Regions from separate parts of the Kitasatospora sp. NE20-6 genome, predicted to be linked through region 4. Evidence: riboswitches for the same ligand, from Rfam matches in the RefSeq annotation. Region 4 holds a riboswitch; each other region holds the start of a gene.
What was found. A riboswitch is a leader RNA that binds a small molecule or an ion and turns the genes downstream of it on or off. The one in region 4 is predicted to bind cyclic di-AMP.

Region 1 (7,345 bases), on a different contig from region 4:
GGTAGAGCGCGAGCCGCGGGTTGAGGGTGATCCGGCCGAAGTCGAGGGCGACGGTGGTGGTGGTCTTGCCCTCGCGGCCGGTGAGGTCGTCGATGCCGGCGCCGGCCGTCGTCATGGTCTCCTCGGTGCGCAGCGGGGTGATCTCGCTGAGCGAGCCGACGAGGGTGGTCTTGCCGACCCCGAACGGGCCGGTGACGAGCACCTTGACGGCACTCTGCACGGTGGCGGGCAGGTACGAAGGCTCAGCGGAGCTGGCGGAGGCCAACGAGCACCTCCTCCAGGAGCGCGGTGGGCAGGCGCTCGGCCCGCGGGACGTCCGGCGACCGGTGGACGGCGGTCGCCGGGGGCAGGACGTGGACGGCGCCGAGGTCCCAGAGGTCGCCGACCAGCACCTTCACGACGCTGAGCGGCAGGTGCAGGTGGGCGGAGATCTCGGCGACGGCGAGCAGGCTCCCGCAGAGCGCGAGGATGCGCCGGTGTTCCCGGTTGAGCTCGGCGCCGGAGGTGTCGGCACCGGGCACGGCGGAGACCAGGCTCTCCAGGGCGAGCACGTTGCGGCTGGGCCGGCTCCGTCCGCCGGTGATGACGTACGGCCGGACGGGGCCGCTCATCGCGCGTCCCCGGCCGGCTGCTCGACCCGGGGCGGACTCGTCAGGTGGGCGCCGATCCGCTCGACCAGCACCTGCATCTGGTAGGCGACGAGGCCCGCGTCGACGGCCTCGCCGGTGACGACGGCGAGGTGGGTGCCGGCACCGGCGGCGACGATGAACAGGTAGCCGCCGCCGTACTCGACGACGATCTGCCGGGTGGCGCTGGTGCGCCCGCCGAAGCCCTGGGCCACGCCGCGGGCGAGCGACTGCAGGCCGGAGCAGGCCGCGGCGAGCCGTTCGGCGTCGTCGCGGCCGATGTCGGAGCTGCGGCCGATCTCCAGGCCGTCGTTGGACACCACGACGGCGTGCTGCACCTCGGGCACGGTGGCGATGTCCGTGAGGAGCCAGCCGAGGTCAGGGTTGCTGGTGGTCATAGGAGTCTCCTGCCCGCAGGGGCTGTTGGGGGGAGGCGGGGAGCGTGCCGGCCGGCCCGGTGGGGGGCTCGGCCGGGGAGCCGGGGGGCTGGTGGTGCAGGGTGGCCGACCGTCCGCTCGCGGTGCCGGCCTGGAAGAGCGCCATGAACGCCTGTGCCTCCCGCGCCGAGCGCGGCGGTTCGGGGACGGCGGCGGGTACGGTGTCCGGCCGGGCGGCCGCGGGGGCGGCGTGCCGGCGGTTGGACCGGCGCGGCAGGGGGCCGTCCGGTGCGGTGGTGGCGGCCTCGTCCGCGTCGGCCGCCGCGGCTGCCGCGGTGCCCGCGGCCACGGTGTCGGGCCGGGTGCGGGCGCGGTCGGCGGACGTGTCGTCGGGGAGCGGCCGGTGGGCGCGCGGACGGTCCGCGGACGGCCGGGCCGCGGCGTACGGGGCCGGGGCGCCCGGGCCGCCCATCTCGGGCAGCGGGTCGGTGAGCAGGGCGCCGGGCAGCAGCACGACGACCCGCACGCCGCCGTACGGCGAGGGGGCGGAGCTGAGCGTGACCCGGAAGCCGTACTGCTCGGCGAGTCGGCCGACCGCGGCGAGGCCCAGCTGCGGCACCTCGCCGAGCCGGGACACCTCCAGCCCGCCGCCTCCGGCGAGGGCGGCGGCGGCCTTCTCGACGGCCTGTTCGGGCATGCCGACGCCGGCGTCGTCGATCTCGACGACGGCGCCGTTGTGCACGGGCAGCAGGGTGACGAAGACCTGGGTGCTGGGCGGGGAGTAGCGGGTGGCGTTGTCGAGGAGCTCCGCGACGGCGTGGATGAGCGCCTCGGCGGCGGCGCCGATCACCGCGGTCTCCAGCCGGCTGCGCACCACGACCCGCTGGAACGGGAGGATGCGGGACTGCGCGCCGCGCACCACGTCCTCCAGGGAGACGGGTTCGGGCCAGTGGCGTCCGGCGCGGGCGCCGCAGAGCACCGCGAGGGTCTGGGCGAGGCGGGCCTGCTGGGCGGCGGCGTGGTCGGCCTTGAGGAGGCCTTCGAGCAGGGCCGGGTCGTCGTGGGTGCGCTCCATCTCGTCGAGGCCGGCCTGCTGGTCGTGGGCCATGACGAGGATGCGGCGCGCCACGCTGAGGAAGGCGCGCTGGGTGGCGGCGGTGTGGTCCTGCTCCTGCCGGGCGGCGGCGTGTTCGGCGCTGCTCCGGGCCAGTTCGGACGCCAACTGTGCGTGCAGGGATTCGAGTTCGTCCTGCTGCTGTGCGTGGCGCCGGCGCAGCGTGAGCCCGACGGCCCGGTAGCGCGCGGCGCTGAGCACCGCGAGGACGGCGAGGACAACGGCTGCCGCCGCGCACCACTGAGTCATCGTCACGCGGCGAATTCTAAGATGATGATCCTACGAAAGTGTGAACAGATCGCAGGATTGGTGAGCTGCACGCGTCAACGGCTCGCGTCCGGCAGGTGGCGGACCGTCACCCCGGACGCCGGGCCGACCTCCCGGACCCGGGTCCGGACCACCCGCTCCACCTGCGCCGGAACCCCGCCGGACAGCCCGGACGTCACCGGCCGCGGGCCGTCCTCACTGACCGTCGACCTCGCCGTACGGCTCCGGCGGACGCGCCGCCACCGGCCGCAGACTGCGCAGCCCGCGGGCGACCGCGAAGGCCCGGCGGAGCGTCGCGCCGACGCCGTCGGCCCGGACGGCCCCGGAGCCCGCGGACGGAGGCTCGACCGACGGGCGCTGTCCCGGGATGAATCCGGTGGCGGGCGGAGCCGTCCGGGCCGTCTGCGTCATCTCTCCACGTCCTTCGTCTCCTGCCGGATGCCGCCGGAGGCGGACCGGGCTCGTGCCGTCCCTGCGACACCTACCCCGCAGGACTGCAATTCTTGTCGCGGTTCGGCGACGGGACGGTCTCGGAACCCACCCGAATCGGTACCGATCGCCCGGATCGCCCACCCGGATCGCCCACCCGGATCGCCCGGACCGCCGTCACGGGGCGGAGTCGACCGCGATCATCGTGCCCTGCAGCAGCGCGACCTCCTTGCCCGGAACCCCGGCGGTCACGGACCGTATCTCGGCCCCCACGACGGTGATGGTGCGTCCGCTGCGCACGACGGTGCCGGTCGCCCGCAGCCGCTCGCCGACGCCGGGGCTGAGCAGGTTGAGCTTGAACTCGACGCTCAGCACGTCCTTGCCCTCGGGCATCAGGGAGAGCGCGGCCGCACCGGCCGCCGCGTCCGCCAGGGTGGAGATCGCGCCCGCGTGGACGAACCCGTTCTGCTGGGTCACCCCGGGGCGGACGGGCAGGTCGAGCACCACCCGGCCGCGGGCCAGCTCGACGATCTCGACGCCGAGGGTCGCCAGCAGCGGCTGACCGGTGAGGTTGCTGCGGAGCCGGTCGGTGAGCGTTTCCATGCGGCGGTCCAGGTGCGCGGGTGCGGGCGGGGCTCCCTGAACCCTCCGTCGGCGACCGGCCCGGCGTCAACCCTCGCCCCGGCCGGCGGGGCGCCCCGGCGCAGGAAAGCACCGAGGCCCGCGCGGCGGCGCGGGCCTCGGTGCCGGGGGCGTACGGGCCCCGGGGCGGGCGTGGGCGCCCGCGGGAAGGAGTCAGACGAGGTCGGCGTCGCCGTCCGCCCGGTCGTCGGCACCGGTGTCGGGCAGTTCGCTGCCGGTCACGGCCCTGGCGTCGCCGATGCGGTGCTGCTGCCCGTCCGCGTGGGCGCTGGGTGCGGTCAGCGAGGCGACGACGCCGACGGCGAGGGAGGCAAAGGCGAGCATGCTGCGCTTCTTCATGCCCTGCACAACGCGCGGCGCGGCAGGGGGTCACGGCCCGGCCCCCGCCGGCGTGCGGGCGGCCCGTCCGCCGCCGTCCGCCGCCGTCCGCCGCCGTCCGCGGGGTGCCGGCGGGCCCTGCGGTACCGTGCGCCCGGCCGGTGGACCGGCCGCACCGCCGAACCGGGAGACCCCGTGCCCTTCATCACCGTCAAGCAGCTGGCCGGCCGCACCGAGGAGCAGCGCGCCGAGATCGCCCGCGCCCTCACCGACGCCTACGCCCGGGCCACCGGCCTGGCCGCGGACAAGATCTGGGTGGCCATCGAGGAGGTGCCCGCCGAGAACTGGGCGATCGGCGGTGAGACCCTCGCCGCCCGGGCCCGGACGGCCGCCGGCCCCGGTGGTGCCGCGGACTGAGCGCGGTCGGCCCGGCGGGGTGCCCGTCGGCTCAGATGCCGTCGACCTTGAACGGGTCGTGCTCGGCCAGCAGCCGGTCGAGCCGGGCCTGGTCGACCCGGGAGGTGATCGCGCCGGCGTCCTGGCGGTCGCGGACGACCTTCGCCAGCGTGAACGCCGAGGTGATCACGTACAGCAGGGCGACGGCCAGGAAGGCGCGCATCCACGCGTCGACCGGCAGGTAGGCGATCCCGATCGCGAGGGCGGCCGTCGCGAGGGCGAACGAGAGGACGGCCTGCGCGTAGTAGGCGGCCGTGGTGCGGGACTGGATCGGTGCGCTCATGACGGCAGCGTCCCGGAGGCGGGCCCGACCGGCATGAGTACGGGTACTCAGCTTCGCAGCTCGTTCACCCTCCGTGACCGGCCCCCTGGCAAACCATCGCAAATCGCCCATTCCTCGCGTAGACCGAACGAATCAACCGGCTCAGGCGCTTGGAATCAAGGCAGGCATAGCATTAACGTTTGATAACGCAGCGCGGTCGGCAACGCCGTACCGACTCGGCACCGTGCGCGTGTCGCTCAATCCCGCGGTCTGCCTTCGCCGGTGGGCCCGGGAGCCGGGGAACCACGTTCCTTGGGGTGAATCGGCCGGGCCCAGGCCCAGCCGTAGGAGACCTTCCTGCTCCGAACCCGTCAGCTAACCCGGTCGGCGAGAGGGAAGGAAAGGAGTGCGCCTCCGTGGCGTCGACGCACTCGGCGGAGCCCACCGCCGCAGCCACCCAGCTCCTCGACCACCCGCGTGAGCAGGCCGACCAGGCCCGCCACCGGATGCCCCGTCAGACCAGGGGCACCAGCCCGCTGTTCGGCGTCACGGCCACCATGGCCGCCACCTTCGGCGCCGCAGGCCTGACCGCCGCCGCCGCAGGCCCCGCCGCCGCGGCCGAACCCGCCGTGTCCGCGCCCGACGAGGCCGCCGACACCGCCGCCGATCCCGGTCTCGCCCTCGCCGCCCGCATCCAGCAGCAGGCCGACAACCGCCGCACCGCCGCCGACGAGGCCGCCCGGCTCGCCGCCGCGCAGGAGGCCGAGGCCCGCCGCGCCGCCCAGGCCGCCGTCGACGACGCCGCGCTCGCGCTGCCCACCACCGGCTACACCCTCGGCACGCCGTACGGCCAGTCCAGCACCTGGGCCCACCTGTACACCGGCCTCGACTTCGAGGCCCCCGCCGGCACCCCGGTCACCGCCGTCGCGGCCGGCACCGTCACCTCCGCCGGCTGGGCCGGCTCGTACGGCTACCGCGTCGTCCAGACCCTGCCCGACGGCACCGAGATCTGGTACTGCCACCTCTCCCGCCTCGCCGCCACCGACGGCCGCGCCGAGCGCGGCGCCGTCCTCGGCGCGGTCGGCGCCACCGGCACCGTCACCACCGCCAGGCTCCACCTGGAGGTACGGCCCGGCGGCGGCGCACCGGTCGACCCGCTCGGCTGGCTCCGCTCGCACGGCGTCCAGCCGTAACGGCCCCCGCCTACACGCCGCCCGGCTCGTCCCGGGCGGCGTCCGCGTAGGCCTGCAGCTCGGCCGTGCCCGGCTCCGGCGCCAGGTCCGGGTACTCCCACAGCAGCAGCTCCGGCAGGCCCGGCAGCGTCCAGTCGCCGCACAGCCACAGCGCGCCGTCCTCCGCCACCTGCTCGAACTCCTCGAACCCGCCCGACAGCTCGGGCGGCATCGGCTCGCCCAGCGCGGTCAGCCCGGCCAGATTGCGGTAGCTGCGCCGCATCAGCCCGTACTCCAGCAGCCGCCGCGCGCCGTCCGTGGCCATGCCGATCGCCAGCAGGTGCGCCGGCCCCCAGCCGAGCCCGCCGTCCGCGTCCTCCATGGCGTCCAGCGTGCCGGCGTCCACCAGGGCCGCGTACGCCGCGACGCGCTCCTCCGGCGCCAGCGCGCGGAACGCGTCCAGCCAGTCCCGCACCGCGTCGACGTCGCCGGTCTCCACCCCGTCGGCCTGCAGCAGCAGGGTGTACAGCCGCGGCCAGGTGAGCAGCTGCGGCCGGCGCAGCAGCGTGCCCAGCAGCTCGCCCTGCCACTCCGCCTCGGCGTGCAGGCGCTCCCACCGCTTCGCGTTGAGCCGCCGCGCAGCCCGCTGGCGGTCGATGAGCAGCCGCACCGCCGCCCCGTACGCCTCCGGCCCGGCCCAGGGCTGCACGTACAGGTGGAGCCGCTCGTGCAGCAGCTGCTCCACCACCGCCGACCCCAGCTCGGGCCAGCCGTCGTGCAGCGGCGCGCCACCCAGTTCGAGCAGCGTCAGCACCGCCCGTACGGCCTCCTCCGGCACCGGGGGCAGGCCCTCGGCCTCCGCCCAGGCGAGCAGCTCCTCGGTGCGGGTACGGGGGATGAGCTGCAGGTCTTCGTCGTCCACGCCCCGTACGGTAGCCGGTGCGCCCCCTGCCGCGCGGCCCGGCCGCCCTGTCGGCCGCCCGCAGGGTAGGGTCGGCCGCCATGACCCCGGCCCCCGTCCGCACGGTGCACCCGGTCCACCTGGAGGGCCCCCGCCTCGCCGTCCGCGAGTTCCGCCTCGCCCCGGACGACGTCGCCGCCCTCCACGCGGTGTTCGGCGACCCGGAGACCGCCCGGTACCTGCCCTTCGAGTCGCAGGACGAGGAGGAGTGCGCCGACCAGATCGAGCTCTACCTCGACGAGGCCCGGCAGGAACCGCGCACCGCCTACCGCCTGGCCGTCACCCTCCGTGCCGACGGCCACGACCCGGCGCCCGTCGGCAACGCCGTCCTCGGCCTCGAAGGCGACCGTGCCGCCTCCCTCGGCTACGCGCTGCGCCGCGACACCTGGGGCAACGGCTACGCGGGCGAGATCACCGCGCTGCTGTGCGGGTTCGCCTTCGGCACGCTCGGTCTGCACCGGCTCGCCGCCCGCGTCGACCCCGCCAACACCGCCTCCGTGCGGGTGCTCACCCGGGCGGGGTTCCGGCCCGAGGGGCGCATCCGCCACGACCTCCACCTGCGCGGGGCCTGGCACGACTCGCTGCTGTTCTCCCTGCTGGAGGACGAGTGGGGGCGGCCGTCCGCAGCACGGGGGTAGGGAGAGCCCCACCCCGGACCGGGCAGCAGGCCGGATTACCCCCGGCCGCCGGCTCCGGCACCGTGGACGTCGTCACACCGCGA
Region 2 (7,345 bases), on a different contig from region 4:
GTCGTGCTCGCCGACGTCTCCGGCAAGGGGATGGACGCCGGCTCCCGCGCCCTGCTGCTCTCCGGCGCGTTCGGCGGCCTCCTCGGATCGCTGCCCGCCCACGACTTCCTGCCCGCCGCCAACGGCTACCTGCTGCGCCAGGACTGGGCGGAGGGCTTCGCGACCGCCGTCCACCTCGTGCTCGACCTCGACACCGGCCAGTACGAACTCCTGTCGGCGGGACACCTGCCGGGCATGCAGCGCCTCGGTGGTGCCGGGCGCTGGGAGGTCAAGGAGTCGCAGGAGGGGCCGCTCCTCGGCATCTACGACGGTGCGAAGTTCGAGGCGGTGCGCGGCCGGCTCGACCGTGGCGACCTCCTGATGCTCTGCACCGACGGCATGGTCGAGATCCCCGGGCGGGACCTCTCCGAGGGCATGGACCGGCTGATGGGCGAGGCCGACCGGCTGGTGGTGAACGGCTTCCGCGGCGCGGCCGGCCGGCTCATCGAGACGGTGGCCAAGGACGTCAACGACGACCGCGCCGTGCTGCTGGTGTGGCGGCAGTAGCACCTGTCAACCCCTGGGAGGTGATCTTCGGCCATTCTGGCGGAGCCTCCCCCGGATGGATCACACCGCCCGGGCCTGCTTGTTGGCCAATGAGGCGTGTTCACCCCGCCCCCGCGGACGCTTCGTCAGAAGGCTTCCGCTATCGTCTCGGTCGGCGGAAATTCGTCTCACATGGCAGGATCCGGGCCCCGTGCTTCCGGCAAGTCCTTTACGCAGGCAGCACGAACGACCACACTGAGTCCGGGTGGGCTGGTCGGAGCTCGGGGGATGGGGGGCGGCACGTGCGGCAGGCAGCAGGCGGCCGGGTCCTGCAGGGCACCTCCATGGCGACGGGATCGGCCGACTCGTGCCAGGGACGGTCGGCGCAGGCCGCGGTCCGGCTTCGACACGGGGTTCCAGCAAGAACCCCCGCCACAGATTGAGGAAGTGAGTCCGGGTGGCCTTCTCCGTCTCCGCGTTGTTCCTGTTCGGCGTGATCGTCGTGATCTTCATCCGCAACAAGCAGTTGAAGACCAGTCACGCGATCATCGCAGCACTCTTCGGCTTCATGGTGAGCCAGTCCACGGCGGCCAAGCCGATCCAGGACTTCCTCAGCCAGCTCGCGAAGACGATCTCCTCCGTGGCCAGCTGACCGCAGCGCCGACCCGGCCGCCGCTTCCGCGCGGCCAGGTCAGCGCCCGGGCCGCGCCTGCCGCCAGCGCGCGAGCAGGCCGCGCCGCAGCACCCCCGGGCCGCCGTGTGCCGCCCCGGGGGCCGGAGCCGACCCGGCGGGCACCGCCTGCGCCTCCTGCCCGTCCGGGACCAGCAGGACGAACAGCCGTGCCCAGCAGAGGCGTTCGCCGCGCGGCCAGCCGAGGGCGCGCAGGGCGGCCGACGCCGGCTCCGACACGGTGCCGTCGACCCGCACCTCCGCGACCTCCTCGCCGGCCCGGCCGCCGAGGAACACCTTCACCCCGGTGACCCCGGTCGACGGCAGCCCGGGCCGCAGGGCGTCCGCCAGTGCGGGCAGCAGCTGGTTGCCGGCCAGCCACTCCGCCAGCCGGTCGCTCCCGAAGCCGAACACCGCCGCCGGGCCCTGCACGGCGTGCCACCCGGGCAGTTCCCCGGGCCGCACGTGGTCGCCGTGCTCGCCGCGGCGCTCCTGCATCTCCACCACGGCCGCCGCGGTGGTCGTCGCCCACATGCGCACGGCGCTGTCGAGCTTCTCCTCCTCCGTGCGGCCGCGCCCGGCGGTGCAGTCCCAGATCACCGGACCGTCCGCCTGCCCCAGCCGCAGGACGAAGCCCAGGTCGACGTGGCCGACCGCGCCGTCCTCGCCCGGGTGCTCGCGGACCGCCACCGCCGTCGTGCCGGGCCCGCGCAGCACGCTGCCGTCCACCGTGAACCGCTGCCCGTACCGGGCCATCTCCCGGATCACGCTGCGCTGGACCGTCTCCAGCCTGGCCTGCGCCCGCAAAAGGGGCTCCTTGCTCGAAAAGGGGTCGAACATCGCTCGCGAGCGAGGCTATCGGCCGGACGTCCGCCCGGTGACACCGGTCCGCGGACGCGGTTCCCCGGACGTCCGGCGGGCCCGGAAAGGGCCTCCGGGAGGCCCTCGTGACCAGGGTCACCGGGGTGCGCATGATCCGTGCCCCGCCGCGACCGGCCGGCCACGCGGGGTGCGGAATCTCCCGCGCGGACATGATCCGGATACGCACGGTCACTGCGGCGACTGCGCTCTGCCCACCTCGCCCCGGCGGAGAGTGACCGCCGGGAGTGCTCGTGACGGCCCCTCGGAGGGGGCGGCTTGCCAGCGGAGCGGTCCATAGGTTTTTCTCATGGTCTGCCCGGCCACCGACCGGGCGGGCCACCGGGTGGAACGCCGAGTCCTGCCGCTGCCCGGGGTCACGCACCATCTGTGCACGGCAGGAGCGGGGGACCCAAGGTAAGTGCCGCGCCCGGTAGTTCCGGGACGGCTTGGGGTGAAGTCGCGTCATTTTCCGCGACCGGGCGATCTCCCAGCCCGAACCCGACAGCTCACCTCGTAGGCGTAGGAGAGGAACAACTCCATGTCCGTTCTGGGCACCCGTCTGTCCCGCGTCGCCGTCGCCACCGGTGTGGCCGCCGCTGCGATCGCCATCCCCGTCACCGCTGCCAGCGCCCACAGCGCCGGCACCCAGGCCGCGGCCCCCGTCGCTGCCGCCCCGGCCGCCGCCCCGGCCGCGGCCCCGGCCGCCGCCCCGGCGCAGGCCGCCTCGTACCAGGTCGTCCACGGCGACACCCTGTCCAAGATCGCCGGTGCGCAGCACGTCGACGGCGGCTGGAAGAAGCTGTACGACGACAACCGCCAGGTCATCGGCGGCAACCCGAACCTCATCCTCCCGGGCCAGAAGCTCTCCGTCTCCGGTCAGGCCGCCGCGGCCGCGCCGCAGGCCGAGACCAAGAAGGCCGACTCGGCCGCGGCTTCCCGCTCCGAGCACCGCGCCCCGGTCGCGAGCACCCCGAAGCCGGCTGCCCCGACCACCGAGGCCGCCAAGCCCGCCGCGCCCAAGACCGAGGCCGCCAAGCCGGCCGCGCCCAAGACCGAGGCCGCCAAGCCCGCCGCCCCGACCACCGAGGCCAAGGCGCCCGCCGCCACCTCCGGTTACGTCGCGCCGGTCTCCTCCGGCCTCGGCACCCCGTACCACAAGGCCGGTTCCAACTGGTCCAGCGGCTACCACACCGGTGTCGACTTCGCGGTCAGCACCGGCACCTCGATCCACGCCATCGCGGCGGGCACCGTCGTCGAGGCCGGCTGGGGCGGCGCCTACGGCAACAACGTCGTCATCAAGCACGCCGACGGCAAGTACTCCCAGTACGCGCACTTCTCGGCGCTGAAGGTCTCGGTCGGCCAGACCGTCACCGCCGGCCAGGTCATCGGCCTCTCCGGTGCCACCGGCAACGTGACCGGCCCGCACCTGCACTTCGAGATCCGCACCACCCCGTCGTACGGCTCGGACATCGACCCGGTGGCGTACCTCGCCGCCCACGGCGTCCGCGTCTGACGCACCCCGCGCCACCCGAAGGCCCGGCCGGAGATCCACGGATCCCCGGCCGGGCCTCGGCCTTTTCCTCTCCGCCGTTCCGTCGTTCCGCCGGGCGTCCCCGTTCCGGTCCCGTTCCCGGCCCCGGTCCCGTTCCCGGTCGCGTTCCCGGTCCCGGTCCGGTCCGCCCCGGCCTCCGCCCTCGCGGCGCTTCCCGTGCCGGGGCGTGCGGCGTCAACACGCCACCGACCGGCCGAACGTCCCCGGGGCCGCGCGCCCTTCCTTTTACTGTCGCAGCCACGACAAACCCCGTCGTGGAACGTGGAAGGGAACCCCTCATGACCCGAGCACTCCGCCGCGCCGCCGTTCTCCTGGCCGTCACCGGAGCCGCCTGCCTGCCGGCCGCGTCCGCGGTCGCCGACAGCGACTCCTTCAACCCGACGATCGTGATCGGCAACTTCAACCAGCTCGCGGGCGACGACATCTTCAACGCCGGCCAGGACAACACCGTGGGCTCCAACGACGGCGGCTCCGACTCCGCCCGCGCGGGCATGCTCGACACCGACGCGTACGCCGCCCGTGTGGTCCGTCACTACCTGGGCTGACCTCGGCCGCAGCACGGAAACGGCCCCGGGCCGGCGGTCCACCCGCCGACCCGGGGCCGTTTCCGTCGGGCCGTTTCCGTCGGGCCGTTCCGGCCGGGTCCGGGGATCGCCGCCCGCTCCGGGACGGGTGGCCCGAACCGGCGGCAGGCCGTGCGACCGCGCGCACGCCGGGGGTGCACCGGCAGCCCCGCCCGCCCGTGCGGACTCCCGCGCGCCCCGGCCCTCCTCGGAGCGGGGCCGGGCGCGGCAGGGCGGGACCACGACCGGTCCGGCCGGGCGCGGCACGGGCGCGGAACGGGCACGCCGCCCTGACGGGCCGTCGAACGACAACGGCCCCAGCTCCGCGATCATGTCGCTGAGCTGGGGCCGGGGCGGTGGAGCGGGCGACGAGAATCGAACTCGCGTGGCCAGTTTGGAAGACTGGGGCTCTACCATTGAGCTACGCCCGCATGCGTGCGTTGACGGCACGTCGCCCCCGGGCCGGGGTCGGCCGCGAGGACGTTGGCCAGCCTACCTGGTCGGGTCGGCGAAATGCACACCGCTTTCGCCCGGGCGGCCTCCGATATTGCGCGGAGGGGCCCCGGACCGGCGTGTACTCTTCCTCTCGGCACTACGGGGTGTGGCGCAGTTTGGTAGCGCGTCCGCTTTGGGAGCGGAAGGCCGTCGGTTCGAATCCGGCCACCCCGACAGTTTCGGCAGGGTCTCGTCAGGCGGGCGGGGCCCTGTTGCTTTCGTGGTACCGGTAGGATGGACCGCTGGCGGTGGTGCCTGTGGCGATTACACGGACCGCGACCGCCCGAGGGCGAGGAGTCACGCTCACCGTCCACCCCCGTACGGGAGATGCAGCCCCAACCGCCCATCGCCCGTCTCGCCCGATCGGCCTACCGGCCGGCGACGTCGGGCGGAGACAACCCGACCGCAAGCCCAATAGGAGACCTAACCGTGAAGAGCGCCGTCGAGACTCTGAACCCGACCCGGGTTCGACTCACCGTCGAGGTGCCCTTCGAGGAGCTCAAGCCCAGCCTCGACGCGGCGTACAAGAAGATCAACCAGCAGGTCTCGGTCCCGGGCTTCCGCAAGGGCAAGATTCCGGCTCGTGTCATCGACCAGCGCTTCGGCCGTGCCGCCGTGCTGGAGGAGGCGGTGAACGACGCCCTGCCGCGCTTCTACACGCAGGCCGTCGACGAGATCAAGATCGATGTCCTCGGCCAGCCCGACATCACGGACATCGAGGGTGTCGAGCGGATCGCCGACGGTGGTGACCTCAAGTTCACCGCCGAGGTCGACGTCCGCCCCGAGATCACGCTGCCTGACTTCTCGGAGATCTCCGTCACCGTCGACGCCATCGAGGTGTCGGACGAGGACGTCGCCAAGTCGCTGGAGCAGCTCCGCGAGCGCTTCTCCTCCGTCAAGGACGTCGAGCGCGCCGCCGCCGAGGGCGACGTCGTGGTCGTCGACCTGGAGGCCAAGGTCGACGGCGAGGTGCCGGAGGACGGCACCGCCACCGGCGTGAGCTACGAGATCGGCTCCGGCCGCCTGCTGGACGGCATCGACGAGGCCGTCGTCGGCCTGTCGGCCGGCGAGTCCAAGACCTTCACCACCGAGCTCAAGGGTGGCACCGAGGCCGGCAAGGAGTCGGAGGTCACCGTCACCGTGACCGCCGTCCAGGAGAAGGAGCTCCCCGAGCTGGACGACGAGTTCGCCCAGCTGGCGAGCGAGTTCGACACGCTGGAGGAGCTGAAGGCCGACTCCACCAAGCGCCTGGAGCGCATGAAGGAGTTCGACCAGGCCACCCAGGCCCAGGAGAAGGTCCTCGACGAGCTGCTGACCCGGGTGGAGATGGAGTACCCGGAGAAGCTCCTCAAGGACGAGGTCGAGACCCGCAAGCACAACCTGGAGCACCACCAGCTGGAGCCGATGGGCCTGACCATCGAGGCCTACCTGGCCACCCAGGACAAGTCCGTCGAGGACTACGAGCAGGAGACCGCGGACCAGGCGAAGAAGGGCATCAAGACCCAGTTCGTCCTGGACGAGATCGTGGCCAAGCAGGAGCTCAACGTCTCCCAGGAGGAGCTGACCGAGCACCTCATCCGCCGCGCCGCCGGCTCGGGTCTCACCCCGGACCAGTTCGCGCAGCAGATCGTCCAGGGCGGCCAGGTTCCGCTGCTGGTCGGCGAGGTCGCCCGTGGCAAGGCGCTGGCGCTGGTCGTCGAGGCCGCCAAGGTGACCGACAGCAACGGCGAGGCCGTCTCCTTCGAGGACGACGAGGACGAGACCGAGGCGTCCGACGCCGTCGAGACCGTCGAGGTCGCGGACGAGGCCTGATCCTCCCCGCGCCGATCCCGCCGATCGGCCTCCAGTGGCCCGGACACCGCACGGTGTCCGGGCCGCTGCCGTATTCCCGCGTGCACCCTGCGCTCACAGCGAACAGTTCTGCGTGGGGGATTCTGCGGCCCGGCCTGCGCGTTAGGGTCGATGGACAGCGACACACACGCAGATCGACTGAGCAGGTGGCTAAGTGACGTTCCCGCAGATGCAGATGGATGGCCTGACGGCGCCCCGCGCCGCCGCCGGTGACGTGCTCGGCGGCCTGGGCGACCAGGTCTACAACCGGCTGCTCAACGAGCGCATCATCTTCCTCGGCCAGCAGGTCGACGACGACATCGCCAACAAGATCACCGCGCAGCTCCTCCTCCTGGCCGCAGACCCGGAGAAGGACATCTTCCTGTACATCAACTCGCCGGGCGGCTCCATCACGGCCGGCATGGCGATCTACGACACCATGCAGTACATCAAGAACGACGTGGTGACCATCGCGATGGGCATGGCGGCCTCCATGGGCCAGTTCCTGCTGACCGCCGGTGCCAAGGGCAAGCGCTTCTCGCTGCCCAACGCCAACATCCTGATGCACCAGCCCTCGGCCGGCCTCGGCGGCTCGGCCTCCGACATCCGGATCCAGGCGGAGCAGCTGCTCCGCACCAAGAAGCGGATGTCGGAGCTGATCGCGCACCACAGCGGCCAGACCTTCGACCGGGTCACCGCGGACTCCGACCGCGACCGGTGGTTCACCCCGGAGGAGGCCAAGGCGTACGGCCTCATCGACGAGATCATGCACAGCGCCGCGGACGTCCCGGGCGGCGGCGGCACCGGCGGCGGAGCGTCCTGACCGCTCCCGCCAGCAGACTCCCTGAC
Region 3 (7,345 bases), on a different contig from region 4:
TCATCGGCGGCGGCGACACCGCCGCGGACTGCGTCGGCACCGCCGTACGGCAGGAGGCTCTGGACGTCAGGCAGTTGGACATCAATCCGCGGCCGCCGACGGCCCGCCCGAACGCCCAGCCCTGGCCCGTCCACGCGAAGGTCCGCCACGAGACCACCTCCCACGAGGAGGCCGGCGAGCTGTGGCCCCCGCGTCCGGACGAGCACGACATCCGCGCCTACGCCGCCGCCACCGTCCGCTTCGACACCGACCCGGCCGGGCGGGTCCGGGCCGTCCGCTTCGCCGAGGCCGCCCCCGGCAGCCGGGCACCGGTGCCCGGCACCGAACAGGCCCTCGCCGCCGACCTCGTGCTGCTCGCCCTCGGATTCACGGGCCCCGACCACGGCGCCGTCCTCGCCGGGCAGTTGGGCATCGGCCTGGACGCCCGCGGCAACCTCGCCCGGGACCACCGCTTCGCGGCGGGCCCCGACGGCGTCTTCGTCGCCGGGGACGCCGGCCGCGGGCAGTCGCTCGTGGTGTGGGCCATCGCCGAGGGCCGCGCGGCCGCCGCCGCCGTCGACCGCTACCTGACCGGCCGGGACGAACTCCCCGCCCCGATCTGCCCGGAGGACCGGGCGATCACCGCCGAGGACCTGCCGCCCCTGCCGACCTGACCGCCCGGTCGGGCTGCCCCACCGCCACGGATCCGCCGCGGGTCCGCCGCAGGTCCGCCGCAGGTCCGCCGCGGGAGGCACCGCCCCCGTCACGGCACCGATGCCGTCACGGCGTCGCCGACAGCCGCTCGCGGACACAGGCGCGCAGCCACGCGTGGGCCGGGTCGGCGTCGTGCCGCGGGTGCCAGGCCAGGCCGATCGGCAGCGTGGGCAGGGCGAGCGGGATCTCGAAGGTCACCAGGCCGAGCGCGTCGGCGAGGTCCCGGCTGCGGGTCGTGACCAGGCCGACCAGGTCGGTCGAGCGCAGCACGAACAGCGCCGCCGGGTACGTCGCGAGGGTGCCCACCGTCGTCCGGGCGAGGCCGAGTTCGGCGAGCGCGGCGTCGATCGGACCGGTCAGCCGGCCGCGCCGGGAGACCCCGACGTGCCGGGCCGCGGCGAAGGCGGCGGGGGTGACCGGGCCGTCGAGCAGCGGGTGCCCGGGGCGGACGACGCCCAGCATGGTGTCCTCGTGGAGCAGTTCGACGTGGACCTCGGGCGCGGTGGTGTCGATCACGCCGACCTCCAGGTCGGCGGCCCCGTCGCGCAGGCTCGGCGCGTCCAGGTGGCTCTCGCCGAGGAAGCGGAGCCGCACCCCCGGCGCCTCCGCCGCGGTGCGGGCGAGGAGTGCGGCGCCGTGCGCGGCGGCGAAGGCCTCGTGGGCGAGCACCGTGAAGGTGCGGTCGAGCGCGCGCAGGTCGACGCGCCCGGCCGCGGTGAACAGCCCGCGGGCGCGTTCGACGACCGCCCGGACCTCCGCGTGGATCGCCAACGCGTGCGGTGTGGGCACCATGCCGCGTCCCGCCCGGACGAGCACCGGATCCCCGAGGGCCCGGCGGATCCGTCCCAGGGTGCGGCTCATGGCCGGCTCGGAGAGGTGGAGCCGGGCCGCGGCCCCGGAGACGCTCGACTCCTCGACGAGCACGTCGAGCGCGGCCAGCAGGTTCAGGTCCATTCCGGATTGCACGGGACGCATTCCTCTCTTGCGAAACTTGCACTGGAGACAATCCCACACCCGCCCTACCGTGAACGGGAACCCACACCCGCCCGCTCCCGGAGGAGCTCCCTTGCCCATGCCCGCCCCCGGCCGGTCCGCCCCGCACGGCCCCGCCACCGCCCCGCCACCGCCCGGCCCTGCCGCGCTGCGCCGGCCGACCCTGCTCACGATGTGCGCCTGCGTGCTCGTCGCACAGGGCATGGTCGCCGCGATCAACCTGCTGCTCCCCCGGCTCGCCGCGTCCGCCCTGCATCCGTCCGCCACCGGGCTGCTGTGGACGGTCGACGCGTACGTCCTCGTCTTCGCCGGCCTGCTGATCCCGGCGGGCGCGTGCGGCGACCGCTACGGGCGGCGGCCCGCCCTGCTCACCGGACTCGCCCTGTTCGCGGGCGGCGCCTGCCTGAGCGCCGCCGCCGGACCGCTCGGCTCGGTGGCGGTGCTCGTCGCCGGGCGCGCGGTCTCCGGCGCGGGCGCGGCGCTGATCATGCCCGCCACCATGTCGGTGCTCACCGAACTCGCCGGCCCCGGGCACCGCGTGAAGGCCCTCGCCTCCTGGACCCTCGCCATCGGGCTCGGCGGCCTCGTCGGCAACCTCGGCGGCGGCCTGGTCGCCCAGTACCTGCCCTGGGAGGCGCTGTTCTGGGCGATGGCACCGCTCGCGGCCGTGCTGGCCGCCGCCGTGCTGCGCACCGTCCCCCGGCTCCCCCGGCACCCCGCCGCCCCCGACCCGCTCGGCTCGGTGCTGCTCACCGCGGGCACGGGCGCCCTGCTGTACGGCATCGTGGAGGGCCCGTCGCGCGGCTGGGCCTCGGCCCACGTGCTCGGGGGCTTCGCGGCGGGCGCGGCCCTGCTGGCCGGCTTCACCCGCTACGCCCTGACCGCGCGCCACCCCCTGGTCGACCCGCGACTGTTCGCCTCCCGCAGGTTGCGGGCGGCAGCACTCGGCACCGCCGCGTCCTTCTTCGGCCTGTTCGCGCTGTTCTTCGTCAACGCGCAGTTCCTGCAGTACGTCAAGGGCTACTCGCCGGCGCGGACGGGCTTCGCGATCGTGCCGCTCACGGTCGGCATGGCCCTGGTGCCCCGGCTCGCCGTCCGGCTGCAGGCCCGGCACGGCGTGCGGTTCGTCGCCGGGGGCGGGCTGGCGCTGATCGGCGCCGGGCTGCTCGGCATGTCGACCGCCGGACCGGCCACCCCGTACCCGCTGTACGCGGTCTGGCTGCTGGTGCTCTCCGCCGGCCTGGGCCTCTGCGCCCCCGGGCTGACCCACGCGGTGATGTCGGAGCTGCCGCCGCGGCAGGCCGGGCTGGGGGCGGGGCTGAACACCGCGGCCCGGGAGTTCGGCGCGGCCCTGGGCGTCGCGGTGGTGGGCACGGTGCTCACCGCCCGGCTCGGCCCCGGCGGGGTCCACGGCGGCTCCGGGGCGGCGGAGTTCGCGGCCGCGACGGCCGTGGGCCTGCGGGTGGTCGCCGTACCGGTGCTGCTGGCGGCCGTGGCGGTCACGCTCGGTCTGCGCGGCCGCGCGGACGGCGGGGCCCGGAAGAACCCCTGACCGCCCGACCGCCGGACCGCCCGACCGCCCGACCGCCCGACCGCCTGAGGGCCCGCAGGGCCGGGCGGGCCCCGGGAGGCCGGCACCGCGGGCGGCGTCGCCCTCGGCCACCGCCCGCTCACGCCGGGCGAGGCCTGCCGCGGTCGGGGCCGCCCGGCCGGAGACCTGCCGGGGCGATCGGCCCCGCGACGGCGTCACGGCGGTCCGCGGCCCCGCGACGCCCCTGGTGGCGGCGCCCTCGCGCTCGGGTGCGGACGAACCGTTCCGCCACGAACCGGTCGCGCACCGGCACCCGCACCGGCCGCCCCACCGGCGGCGCGGCACTCCGCTCGGACATTCGTTCGTGTGGCGATGAGCCCCCGACCGCAGGCCCCGGCGCGCCCGGACCGCTCCCCGCGTGAATGCCGCCGCGGGCGCCGGACGGGTGACGCCGGAATTCCCCGCGGTGAATTCCACGGGAATGGGGAGCGCAATAGGCGCATTTTCCGCCGTGTCACCCTGCACAATCCCCACGCATCCTGCGCACGCCCCGGGAGGCGCTGCCGGACGCCTCCGGCGGCCGCCCGATCGGGCCGCCACGGCCCGTCCGACGCCGCCTCACCTGTGGCGCGGCCGTGCGCACCCATGGGGCCGCCGCCCCGGATCCCGGGCCGCCCGGCCGAAATGCGGCACGGTGACGGGACAGCACTGGTGATGATTGTGTGATGGTCGGGATGCTGGCTTGTTATCGAGGTGACGATCCCTCTAATCTCCGATCAGCCCGCCACAGCACGGGCGCCCGAAGCGCGGCACGCCGAACCCTGCCCACCGCGCCCACCGGGTCATCGACCAGAACCTGGGCAGGGACGGGGGACCCACGACTCGTCGCCGTCCCCGACGGCTTGGGGTGAAGCCGCGTCCGCGCGGCCGGGCCACCTCCCGGTCCGAACCCGACAGCTCACCTCGCAGGCGTGCGGAGAGGGAACTCGATGGGTTTCATCGGCTCGGGCCGCCACCGCCGCCCCACCCAGACCGAGCGCGCCGTGTCGGCCGCCGGTGTGGCCGGCGCAGGCCTCGCCATACCGCTCCTGGCCGCCACCAGCGCCCACGCGGCCCCCGTCACCACCTGGGACGCCGTCGCCCAGTGCGCCAGCGCCGGCGACTGGAGCCGGGCCACCGGCAACGGCTCCTACGGCGGCCTCCAGCTCGACCTCGACACCTGGGTCGCCTACGGCGGCAGCCCCTACGGCGCCTCCCCCGACCACGCCACCAAGGAGGAGCAGATCACGGTCGCCGAGCGCGTGCTCGCCGACCGCGGTGCCCGCACCTGGGGCAGCTGCGCCACCACCGCCGGGCTCACCGGGGAGGGCCGGCCCGAGGCCGCCGAGCCCACCGCCACCGCCTCGGCGACCCCCGCCCCGACCGCCACCACGACGGTGACGGAGAGCCGCAGCCGGAGCTCCGCCCCGGTGTTCCCCGGCATGCAGGGCCGCGACGCCAACGGCATCTACTGGTACCAGGTGGACGGCGCCTGGTACTGGACCACCAGCCAGGCGGTCTACGAGGCGCACACCGCCGTCACGGCGAGCCCCTCCGCCCCGACCACCACCACGGGCACGCCCGGCACCGTCCTGCCCGGCCAGGACGCCGGCACGCCGACCGCACCGGTCACCACGCCGCCGGCCCCGACGGACGGCACCGGCACCCTGCCGGGCACCGGCACCACGCCCACCACCGACACGCCGGTCACGGGCACGCCGGCCACCGGGGCGCCCGCGACCGGCCTGCCCGCCACCGACGGGACCGCACCGGCCACCGGCACCGACCCGTCCGGCGCCGCGGAGTCGGCCGACCCGGGCGCTCCCGCCACGACGGTGACGGAGGCTCCGCCGGCCGCCGAGCCGGACACCTACACGGTGGCGGCGGGCGACACGCTCTCCGACATCTCGGCCAACCACAAGCTGGGCGGCTGGAAGAACGTCTACAGCGGCAACTCGACCACCATCGGCGAGGACCCCGACCTCATCAAGCCCGGCCAGGTGCTCAAGATCGGCTGAGCCCGCCCGACGAACCCACGAGGCCGTCGGCACCCCGGACCCCCGGAGTGCCGGCGGCCTCGGCGCGCGTGCCGGCACCGGCCGTCCGGCCCGGCCCGCAGTCCGTGAAGCGGTCCGGTCGAGGCGGCCCGCACCCGCTCCCGCATCCAGCATGCGGGAGCGCTCCCGCAATTAACGGCCCATCCTGCGCAGAGCCTTGACGGCTCAGGAGGCTCCGACTACAACTGCCTTCGCATCACCATCCACCGCATCTTCTGCGGGATTTACGCTCAGCATGCCGCGCTCCACCCCACCGGAGAAGCTCGGCACGGCCCGGACGAACAGGACTTAATGGGAGCGCTCCCACATATAGCCCCACCGCCGGACCTGACGCCCACGCACCCGCAGCCCCCGCCCGCCCACCCCGAGGAGCCCCTGTGACACGCCCCAGCCGTCGTATCGCGGCCGCGAGCGCCGCCGTCGCCACCGCCGCGGTCTGCTGTCTGCCCGCCACCGCGTCCGCCGCACCGGCCCAGGGCCCCGGCCGCGCTCCCGCCCCCGGCGCCTCGTTCTACGTCGACCTCGACAGCAAGGCCGCCCACCAGGCCGTCACCGACCTGAAGGCCGGCGACTACACGAACGCCCTCGCCATGGCGAAGATGGCCTCGTACCCGGTGGCGCAGTGGTTCAACGGCACGGCCACCCCGCAGGAGACCACCACCGCGATGGCCGACCTGCAGAGCCGCGCCGCACGGCAGCACCAGGTGCCGGTGGCCGTCGCCTACAACGTGCCCGGCCGCGACTGCTCGCAGTACTCCGCGGGCGGCGCCTCCAACTCGTCCGAGTACGCCGCCTGGATCGACGGCCTCGCCAAGGGCATCGGCAACCGGCAGACCGTCGTCGTCCTCGAACCGGACGGCCTCGCCCTCAGCCCGACGTTCTGCGGCGGCACCGCCCAGCAGCAGGCCGACCGCCTCGCCGAGATCAACGGCGCCGTCGACCGGCTCGCCCGGCAGCCGCGCGCCGCCGTCTACCTCGACGCCGGCCACAGCGGCTGGCAGAACACCGGCACCATGGCGAAGCTCCTCGTCGACGGCGGCGTCAACCGCGCGCAGGGCTTCTTCCTCAACGTCTCCAACTACCAGAAGGACGCCGACCTCGTGCGCTACGGCACGCAGATCGCCAAGTGCTCCTGGTACCTCACCAACACCCCCGGCGCCGTGGCCGACGACTGCGCCAACCAGTACTGGCCGCAGGCCGACGCCGACGCGTGGTACACCGCGCACGTGCCCGCCGACGCCGCACTGCCGCACTTCGTCGTCGACACCAGCCGCAACGGCCAGGGCCCCTGGACCCCGACCGCGACCTACCCGGACGCCCAGACCTGGTGCAACCCGCCCGCCCGCGGCCTCGGCACCCGCCCGACCGCGGACACCCGCACCCCGCTCCTCGACGCGTTCCTCTGGATCAAGGTGCCGGGCGAGTCGGACGGCTCCTGCACCCGCGGCACCACCGGCGGCATCGACCCCGAGTACGGCGCCGCCGACCCGGCCGCCGGCGTGTGGTGGCCCGCACAGGCGCACGGCCTCGCGGCCGCCGCCTCGCCGGCCCTGAAGTTCAACCTGCCGACTCCCGGCGGCCACTGACCACCCTTCCCCGAGCGGCCCGGACTCCACCCACCCGGGCCGCTTCCGGGCGCCGCACGCACACCGGTTCCGTGCGGCGCCCGGCCGTTCCACCTTCCCGGTCGTTCCATCTTCCCGATCGCGGCACCTTCCCGATCGCGGCACCGGGCACGGGCTGACGGGGTTCGGACCCCGGGACGGCCCCACCGGCCGTGCTCAGTGGGACAGCGCGCCCTTGGCGGCGACGATGACCAGGCCGAGCACGAGATTGACCAGCCCTTCCAGCACGACCTGCCGGCGTGAAGCACCCGCCTTGCGGGCACCGAGGCACGACCAGCCGACCATCTGTGCGACGGCGACGCCGAGCGCGATCCAGCCGCTGGTGTCGAGGTCGAGGCCGAACACCGCACCCAGGGCGATCGCGGCGGCGGGCAGCGTGGCCGCCTCGACGATCGACCACTCGTGCC
Region 4 (7,345 bases):
TCCGTGACCGATCCGCTCGGCCCGCACCCGCTGCTGGCCGAGGCCGTCCACGTACGCCTCTCCGAGGCGAACCTGGCCCGCGCCGACCGTGCCCGGCTCTTCGCCATCGCCACGGCCGCGGACGGCGTCGTGCTGACCGTCACCGGCGGCGAGGACGCGGCCGCCGCCGCCGGGATCACCGGCGTGCTCCTCGCGGCACGGCTCGCCGTGCCCGTGGTGGCCGCCGCCCTCGACGTGCCGGGCTCGGTGGCCGCCGCGGTCGAGCACCTCCGGGCGACCGGTTCCGAGCGACCGGCACTGGCCCCGCTCGTGATCGGCCCGGAGGCCGACGCCGAGCTGCTGGCCACGGCGGCCGAGGAGACCGGCTGCCCGAGCGCCGCACCCCTGGGCGCCTACCCGACCGTCGGTCAGCTGATCGCCTCCACCTACCTGGCCGTCCTGCCCGCCCCGGCGTACGCCGAGGAGCAGGACGAGGCCGAGGAGCCCGGCGCCGAGCACTGAGAGAGCCGCCGGGCGACCGGCGGTGCCGGCCTCCGGGCCGGCGTCCGACGAACGACGAGGGGCCCCGGCCGGTGCCGGGGCCCCTCGGGCGTTCCCCCGGCCGCCTCCCGCACGGACGTTCCGCACGGCTGGCCCGCAGAGCCGTCCCGCACAGCTGCCCTGCACGGCCGCAGCAGGGCTCCCCCGCCCCGCCACCCGCCCCGGACGCGCCGCGCCCCGTGACAGCCCCCGCCAGGCCCTTGTCAGGCCTCCGTCAGGCCCGCGCCGGGCTCGCGTCCTGCCGGACCCGGTCGGCAGCCACACCGACAGCCACACCGACAGCCGGGCCTCCGTCAGGCCGGCAGCCGGGAGGTCGGCGCCGCGACGTCCTTGAGCCGGATCGCGGGCACCGCGACGGCCCGTGGCGGACCGTCGACGTCGACCGGCGCCGTCGCGGCGTTCCACGGCCCTGCAGCGGCGCCCGCGGCCGGCTTGGTCAGCCGGACCGCCTGCCGCTCGCCCGCCCTGCGCAGCACGATCCTGGTGGGCGGCGGCGAGTCCGGGTCGAGCCAGACCTCCGTCCCGCCGGCCTTGCCGTCGAAGCTGCAGTCGAGCACCGCGATGTCGTCCGGCTGCCCGTCCGCGGTGGCACGGAAGGCGATGCCGGCCTTGCGATAGCCCGTCAGCCGGCACCGCCCGATCGTCACCGTCGTGCCGGCGAGCTGGTGCTTCGCGGTGACGATCGCGTGGTCGGACTGCCCGGCGGCGTCGACGAGCAGGCCGTCGAGGACGGTGCCGGCGTCGCGTCCGAGCGCGTGCACGGTGACGCCCGCGGCGGCGTTGCCGTACAGCACGCCGGCCGTGTAGTCGAAGTCGTTGAGGTAGGCACCGTGCTCGATGCCCGATGCGCCGTTGTGGTACGCCACGAACTGCGTGACGGTGTGGTGGTGCCGGGCGTTCAGCCAGACGAAGATGCCGTTCTGCAGGTTGTTGTGGGCCAGGCAGCGCTCGAAGGTCCACACGCCTTCGCTGGTCTCCGGCCACTCGAACCCGGACGCCCCCTCGGCGCCCTGCACGCCGACCGCCACGCAGTCGCGGGCGATGCCGCCCGTGCCCGCGCCCAGGGCGAAGCCGGTCAGCCGGTAGCCGCGCGGGGCGGGTTCGTAGACGGTGCGCGAGGCCACGCAGGACTCGTAGACGATGTCGTCGGACGGCGCCTGCGGGGTGCGGGTGTCCAGCGGCCCGTCCCACCAGTAGGCGTCCTCCCACGTGTCGTGGCTGATGCAGCTGCGGAAGGTGATGCCGTGACTGGCGTGCGGCACGAAGGCGTGGCTGCCCGTGTCGCGGACGACGACCCCCTCGACGACGGTGCCGCGCGAGGAGTCGGCGAGCATGTGGAAGTGCAGGCCGTAGCGTCCGAGCACGGGCTCGGTGACGGGCTCGCCGTTCCAGCGCTCCTTGCCCGCGCGGCGCGGGCCGAGCCAGCGCAGGGCGGCGTGCCGGATCTCGGCCTGCCGGGAGCTCGTGAGGTGGACGTGCGCGCGGCCCTTGGCGGTGCCTTCGATCCGTACGCTGCGCGTCAGGTTGAGCACCTCGGCGCCGGCCGTCACGCCACCGCCCACGGCGACCCTGGGGTGGGCGTGCGCCAGCGGTTCCGCGAGGGTGACGGTGCGGCCGTCGACCCGTCGGATCGTGCACAGATCGTACCGGGTGGAGAAGCCGTCCTCGGACGGGGGGCCCGTCGGGGCGACGGCGAGCTCGTCGCCCGCGCGCCATCCGGCGGGCACGGCGGCGAGCTCCAGGGCGGTGTCGCCGGCCTTCAGCGGACGGGCGGCGCGCACCCACGCGGTCTTGGCGGCACCGTCCAGGCGCAGGCGCCCGGCGCCGGTGACCCACAGGCCGGTGTCCGTGCCGACCACCCCCATGCCGCCCCCGACGAAGGTTCGTTCACCGACCGACGGGAAGCGCAGGGCGTGCACCGCCCCGTCGTCCGGCACCAGGGCGAGGGTGCCGCGGACCTCGACGTTGCCGGCGGACGCCAGCGTCACGCTGCTGCCGGGCGCGAAGACCAGCGAGCCGCCCGGCTCGACGAGCAGCGAGGCCACGGTGGCGTCGGTGTCCAGCAGCACGCGGTCGGCGATGCGCACCGCCGTCCGCGGGCCCGGCACGGTTCCGCCCCAGCCGCCCGCGTCGGACCACCGGCGGCCCGTCAGGTCGAGCGGGGAGGGCGTCGGGCTCTCCGGGGGCGGCGCGCCGTGCGAATGCCCGGCCACGGCCGCCTGGGTGGCACCGGAGGGGGCCACCGTGCGGGCCACAGGGCCGGCCTCGCCGGCCGCCGGGCGGCGCAGCAGTGCGCCGCCGCCGACGGCTGCCGCGGCGACGGAGACCGCCGTCCAGCCGAGCATCCGCCGACGGCCGACCCGGCGGTGGGAGACGGGCTTCCCCGGCGCCGCCGGCATGTCCTCGTCGCGTTCCATGATCGGTGAAACCCCTCCCCGGGCCGCCGCCCGGGGCCCCGACGCCTGAAGCATAAACAAGCCCGTTTCGGCTCAACGGGTTTGCGCGAAAGCGGCCGAAGGCGACCGGAACGGCGCCGAATAATCGATCATGAATTCATACAAGATCCACTGTGATCGGGCTCACACATGTTTGCAGTTTGAACTTATCTCTGCCTAATGTCCTCCCACGTTCGTGGTCACACGGACCCAGTTGGCCCGAACGCCGAGTCCTGCCGGCGGTCCGACTGGCAAAGCGAAACGCACTTCGGCAGGGGCGGGGGAACCAGGTAAGTCGCCAGGGAACGGTCCAGCGCCGTTCCCCGGCTTGGGGTGAAGCCGCACGCGCAGAAACGTCATTTCGACGTGTCCGCACGTGCGGCCGGGCAACTCCAGCCCGAATCCGACAGCTCACCTCGCAGGCGTGGGAGAGGAACGCTCCTTCATGCTGTCCATCAACTCCAAGCGCAGCCGCCGCATCCTCGCCACCACCGGCGTCGTCGGCATCGGCCTCTCGATCCCGTGCCTCACCGCCGGCACCGCCTCCGCCGCCTCGGTCGCCACCTGGGACAAGGTCGCCCAGTGCGAGTCCTCCGGCGACTGGCACATCAACACCGGCAACGGCTTCTACGGCGGCCTGCAGTTCACCAACAGCACCTGGGCCGCCTTCGGCGGCACCTCGTACGCGTCCCGCGCCGACCTCGCCACCAAGGACCAGCAGATCGCCACGGCCGAGAAGGTGCTGGCCGTCCAGGGCCCCGGCGCCTGGCCCGTCTGCTCCGTCCAGGCCGGTCTGACCAAGGGCGGCCCCGCCCCCGAGATCAGCACCGGTGGCTCCGCCACCACCGCGCCGAGCACCCCGGCCACCACCGCGCCGAGCGCCCCGGCCACCACGGCCCCGAGCACCGGCACCGGGTCGACCGCCTCCGGCACCTCGCAGGGCGGCACGTCCTGGCAGGGCAAGCAGTCCTGGGGCCACCGCACCGGCGCCACCTACACCGTGAAGGCCGGCGACTGGCTCTCCACCATCGCCGACCACAACCACGTGCAGGGCGGCTGGCAGAAGCTCTACGAGATCAACAAGTCGGTCCTGACCCAGGGCCCGCACTCGATCTACCCGGGCCAGAAGCTGTCGCTGGGCACCTCGGCCACCGCGCAGACCCCGGCCCCCGCGAAGACCGCGACCACCACCACGGCCACCACCGCCGCCGCGACCACGGCCGCCCCGGCCAAGGCCGCCACCGGCTCCAAGGCCGCCGCAGTCGACTTCGCCCTCTCCAAGGTCGGCCAGGCCTACATCTACGGCGGCACCGGCAACGGCGGCTGGGACTGCTCCGGCCTGACCCAGGCCGCCTTCAAGGCCGCCGGCATCGCGATCCCGCGCGTCGCCGCCGACCAGGCCGACTTCTCCACCCGCGTCTCGCTGGACAACCTGCAGCCGGGCGACCTGCTGTTCTGGTCCAACAACGGCGCCAACTCCGGTGTCTACCACGTCGGCATGTACGTCGGCGACGGCAAGTACGTCGAGGCGGCCAACCCGAGCGCGGGCGTCCGCACCCAGACCGTCGCCAACTGGGCGCCGGACTTCGCCGGCCGGATCTGACCTCACGGCAGACCGCCGGTTCCCGACCGCCGTCCGGCCGGCCCGCTCCTGGCACAGAGGGGTGGACCGGCGGGGCGGCTTCGGCGCGCCGACGGGCCCGGCCCGGCCGATCTGCCGGGCCGGGCCCGTCGGGCACGCCCGGGTGCGGCCCCGGCGGGTGGGCAGGGAGGCCCGCCCGCCCGGGACCGCACCCGACTCCGCGCCTTCCCCGGGGGCACCTGCCCGGGGCACCTGCCTCCGGGCGCCTTCCTCCGCCGGTGCCGCACACCCGGCATCCGACGGCCGGACTGCGGCCATCGACCATCGGCCCCCAACCCTCGGACTCCGGACTCCGATCTCCGGACTCCGGGCTCCGGCAGAACCGGCGACCCCGCCCTCCGGAGCCCCTAGGCTGCTGCTCCCCGGAGTTGAGGAGCACCGCCATGGCGAAGGTCACCGTCACCCTGGACGCCGATCTGGCGATCGAGGTGATGTTGCTGTCCGGCACCGGCAACCCGCAGGACGCCGTCGAGCTGATCGTCCGTGACTACCTGGCGCGCGGACGGCGCACCGAGGCCCGGACCGGGAACCCCGCCGACGCGCACCGCACCGCCCGGCCGCAGCGGGGGGCGGAGGAGGGCTGAGCGGGGGCCGAGCGGCCCGTACGGGCCCTGCACGGCCCCGCACCGCACGGCAACGCCGACGGCCCCGGAGAGACCGCTCTCCGGGGCCATCGGCGTTGCCGTGCCTGGTGTACCTGCCGTACCTGGTGTATCTGTCGTGCCTGCCGTGCCTGCCTCGCCCGGTGCGGGTCAGCGGCCGCCGGCCGCCGTGGAGCCGCGCATGACGAGCTCCGGCTGGAACATGAACTCGGCGCGCTGCGGCGGGTTTCCGCCGACCTCCTCCAGGAGGGCGTCGACCGCGGCGGTGGCCATGGCCTCCACCGGCTGCCGGATCGTCGTCAGCGGCGGCTCGGTGAACGCTATCAGCGGCGAGTCGTCGAACCCGACGACCGAGACGTCCTGCGGCACGGAGAGCCCGCGCTGCCGGGCGGCCCGGATCGCACCGAGCGCCATCATGTCGCTTCCGCAGACGATGGCGGTGCAGCCCTTGTCGAGGAGCGCGCCGGCCGCGGCGTGTCCGCCCTCCACGCTGAACAGCGTGTGGTGGACGAAGCTCTCGGCCTCCTCGGGCGTGCGTCCGAGGAGTTCCCGGACGGCCGCGGTGAAGCCCTCGATCTTGCGGAGCACGGGCACGTACCGCTTCTGCCCGACCGCGAGGCCGATGGTGGTGTGGCCGAGCTCCACCAGGTGCTGGACGGCCATCCACATGGCCGCCCGGTCGTCCGGTGAGATGAAGGGTGCGGCGATGCGTTCGCTGTACCCGTTGATCATCACGAACGGCACCTGCCGGCCGATGAGCTTGTTGTAGCGGTCGTGGTCGGCGGTCGTGTCGGCGTGCAGGCCGGACACGAAGACGATGCCGGCCACGCCGCGTTCGACCAGCATCTCCACGAGTTCGTCCTCGGTGGAGCCGCCGGGCGTCTGGGTGCACAGGACCGGCGTGAAGCCGTGCCGGCTGAGCACCTGTTCGATCACCTGCGCCAGGGCCGGGAAGATCGGGTTGCTGAGCTCCGGGGTGATCAGGCCGATCAGCCCGGCGCTGCGCTGCCGCAGGCGGGTGGGCCGCTCGTACCCGAGCACGTCGAGTGCGGCCAGAACGGTCTGGCGGGTGGCGGCGGAGACACCCGCCTTACCGTTGAGTACACGGCTGACGGTGGCTTCGCTGACCCCCGCCTGCGCTGCGATGTCCGAGAGTCGCGCTGTAGTCACGATCCCAGAGCCTATTGCAACCATGTCAGACCGCCCACCATACGGTGCTGTCGGCTGCCAGAAGAATCTCGCCGCCCTCGCGGCCGGCCTCGGCGGAGGCGAGCAGCAGACGGCCCGGGGACGGGATGCGGACCGACTCGCCGGTGGTGTTGGCGGTGCACACGAACGAGCCCTCGGCGCTGTCGCGGCGGAAGGCGAGAACGCCCTCCGGGGCCTCCAGCCAGGTCACTTCGGTGCCGGCGCCGAGCGCGGGCTGGGCGCGCCGCACGCTCAGCGCGGAGCGGTAGAGCTCCAGGGTGGAGGTGGGGTCGCCGGTCTGCGCCTCGACGCTGAGCTGCGCCCACTCGGCGGGCTGCGGCAGCCACGACGGCCCGCCGGCGGAGGGCCCGAAGCCGTACGGGGCCTCGGTGCCCGACCACGGGATCGGCACGCGGCAGCCGTCGCGGAAGCCGTCCTGGCCGGCCGCCCGGAAGTACGACGGGTCCTGGCGGACCTCGTCGGGCAGGTCGGTGACGTCCGGCAGGCCGAGCTCCTCGCCCTGGTAGATGTACGCGGAGCCGGGCAGGGCGAGCATCAGCAGGCTGGCGGCGCGGGCGCGGCGCAGGCCGAGCTCGCGGTCGCCGGCGGTGCGGATCTGGGTGCCCAGGCCCGGCTCGTTGGCGAAGCGGGTGGCGTGCCGGGTGACGTCGTGGTTGGAGAGCACCCACGTGGTGGGCGCGCCGACCGGGCGCATCGAGTCGAGCGAGAGGTCGATGACCTCGCGCAGCGCGGCGGAGTCCCAGGAGGTGCCGAGGTACTGGAAGTTGAACGCCTGGTGCAGCTCGTCCGGGCGGACGTAGTTGGCGGTGCGCTGCACGGTGGGCGTCCAGGCCTCGGCGACGCCGATCCGCTCGCCCGGGTACTCGTCGAGGATCCGGCGCCAATCGCGGTAGATCGCGTGCACGCCGTCCTGGTCG

Region 1: another riboswitch for cyclic di-AMP. It lies ahead of SNE206_RS25265 (M23 family metallopeptidase); the one in region 4 lies ahead of SNE206_RS17145 (transglycosylase family protein).
Region 2: another riboswitch for cyclic di-AMP. It lies ahead of SNE206_RS05790 (peptidoglycan DD-metalloendopeptidase family protein); the one in region 4 lies ahead of SNE206_RS17145 (transglycosylase family protein).
Region 3: another riboswitch for cyclic di-AMP. It lies ahead of SNE206_RS30025 (transglycosylase family protein); the one in region 4 lies ahead of SNE206_RS17145 (transglycosylase family protein).

Annotation. Positions count from the first base shown of each region.
Region 1 covers NZ_BPRL01000039.1:80,765-88,109, forward strand. Annotated here, with positions in the region: gene SNE206_RS25220 (GTP-binding protein) at 1-265, opposite strand, end outside; gene SNE206_RS25225 (DUF742 domain-containing protein) at 243-611, opposite strand; gene SNE206_RS25230 (roadblock/LC7 domain-containing protein) at 608-1,024, opposite strand; gene SNE206_RS25235 (sensor histidine kinase) at 1,005-2,366, opposite strand; gene SNE206_RS25240 (hypothetical protein) at 2,580-2,795, opposite strand; gene SNE206_RS25245 (PaaI family thioesterase) at 2,991-3,416, opposite strand; gene SNE206_RS25250 (hypothetical protein) at 3,609-3,794, opposite strand; gene SNE206_RS25255 (tautomerase family protein) at 3,969-4,190, shown strand; gene SNE206_RS25260 (YiaA/YiaB family inner membrane protein) at 4,222-4,512, opposite strand; cyclic di-AMP (ydaO/yuaA leader) riboswitch at 4,736-4,896, shown strand; gene SNE206_RS25265 (M23 family metallopeptidase) at 4,908-5,684, shown strand; gene SNE206_RS25270 (hypothetical protein) at 5,695-6,585, opposite strand; gene SNE206_RS25275 (GNAT family N-acetyltransferase) at 6,666-7,262, shown strand.
Region 2 covers NZ_BPRL01000005.1:45,832-53,176, forward strand. Annotated here, with positions in the region: gene SNE206_RS05775 (PP2C family protein-serine/threonine phosphatase) at 1-546, shown strand, start outside; gene SNE206_RS05780 (hypothetical protein) at 983-1,177, shown strand; gene SNE206_RS05785 (DUF6348 family protein) at 1,217-2,035, opposite strand; cyclic di-AMP (ydaO/yuaA leader) riboswitch at 2,396-2,589, shown strand; gene SNE206_RS05790 (peptidoglycan DD-metalloendopeptidase family protein) at 2,595-3,569, shown strand; gene SNE206_RS05795 (hypothetical protein) at 3,887-4,153, shown strand; tRNA gene SNE206_RS05800 (tRNA-Gly) at 4,529-4,602, opposite strand; tRNA gene SNE206_RS05805 (tRNA-Pro) at 4,767-4,840, shown strand; gene tig (trigger factor) at 5,096-6,478, shown strand; gene SNE206_RS05815 (ATP-dependent Clp protease proteolytic subunit) at 6,693-7,319, shown strand.
Region 3 covers NZ_BPRL01000054.1:59,741-67,085, forward strand. Annotated here, with positions in the region: gene SNE206_RS30010 (glutamate synthase subunit beta) at 1-653, shown strand, start outside; gene SNE206_RS30015 (LysR family transcriptional regulator) at 760-1,668, opposite strand; gene SNE206_RS30020 (MFS transporter) at 1,766-3,238, shown strand; cyclic di-AMP (ydaO/yuaA leader) riboswitch at 4,054-4,205, shown strand; gene SNE206_RS30025 (transglycosylase family protein) at 4,207-5,274, shown strand; gene SNE206_RS30030 (glycoside hydrolase family 6 protein) at 5,691-6,899, shown strand; gene SNE206_RS30035 (hypothetical protein) at 7,095-7,345, opposite strand, start outside.
Region 4 covers NZ_BPRL01000019.1:162,542-169,886, reverse strand. Annotated here, with positions in the region: gene SNE206_RS17155 (hypothetical protein) at 1-501, shown strand, start outside; gene SNE206_RS17150 (hypothetical protein) at 834-2,957, opposite strand; cyclic di-AMP (ydaO/yuaA leader) riboswitch at 3,228-3,413, shown strand; gene SNE206_RS17145 (transglycosylase family protein) at 3,421-4,578, shown strand; gene SNE206_RS17140 (hypothetical protein) at 5,001-5,201, shown strand; gene SNE206_RS17135 (LacI family DNA-binding transcriptional regulator) at 5,370-6,413, opposite strand; gene SNE206_RS17130 (glycoside hydrolase family 13 protein) at 6,415-7,345, opposite strand, start outside.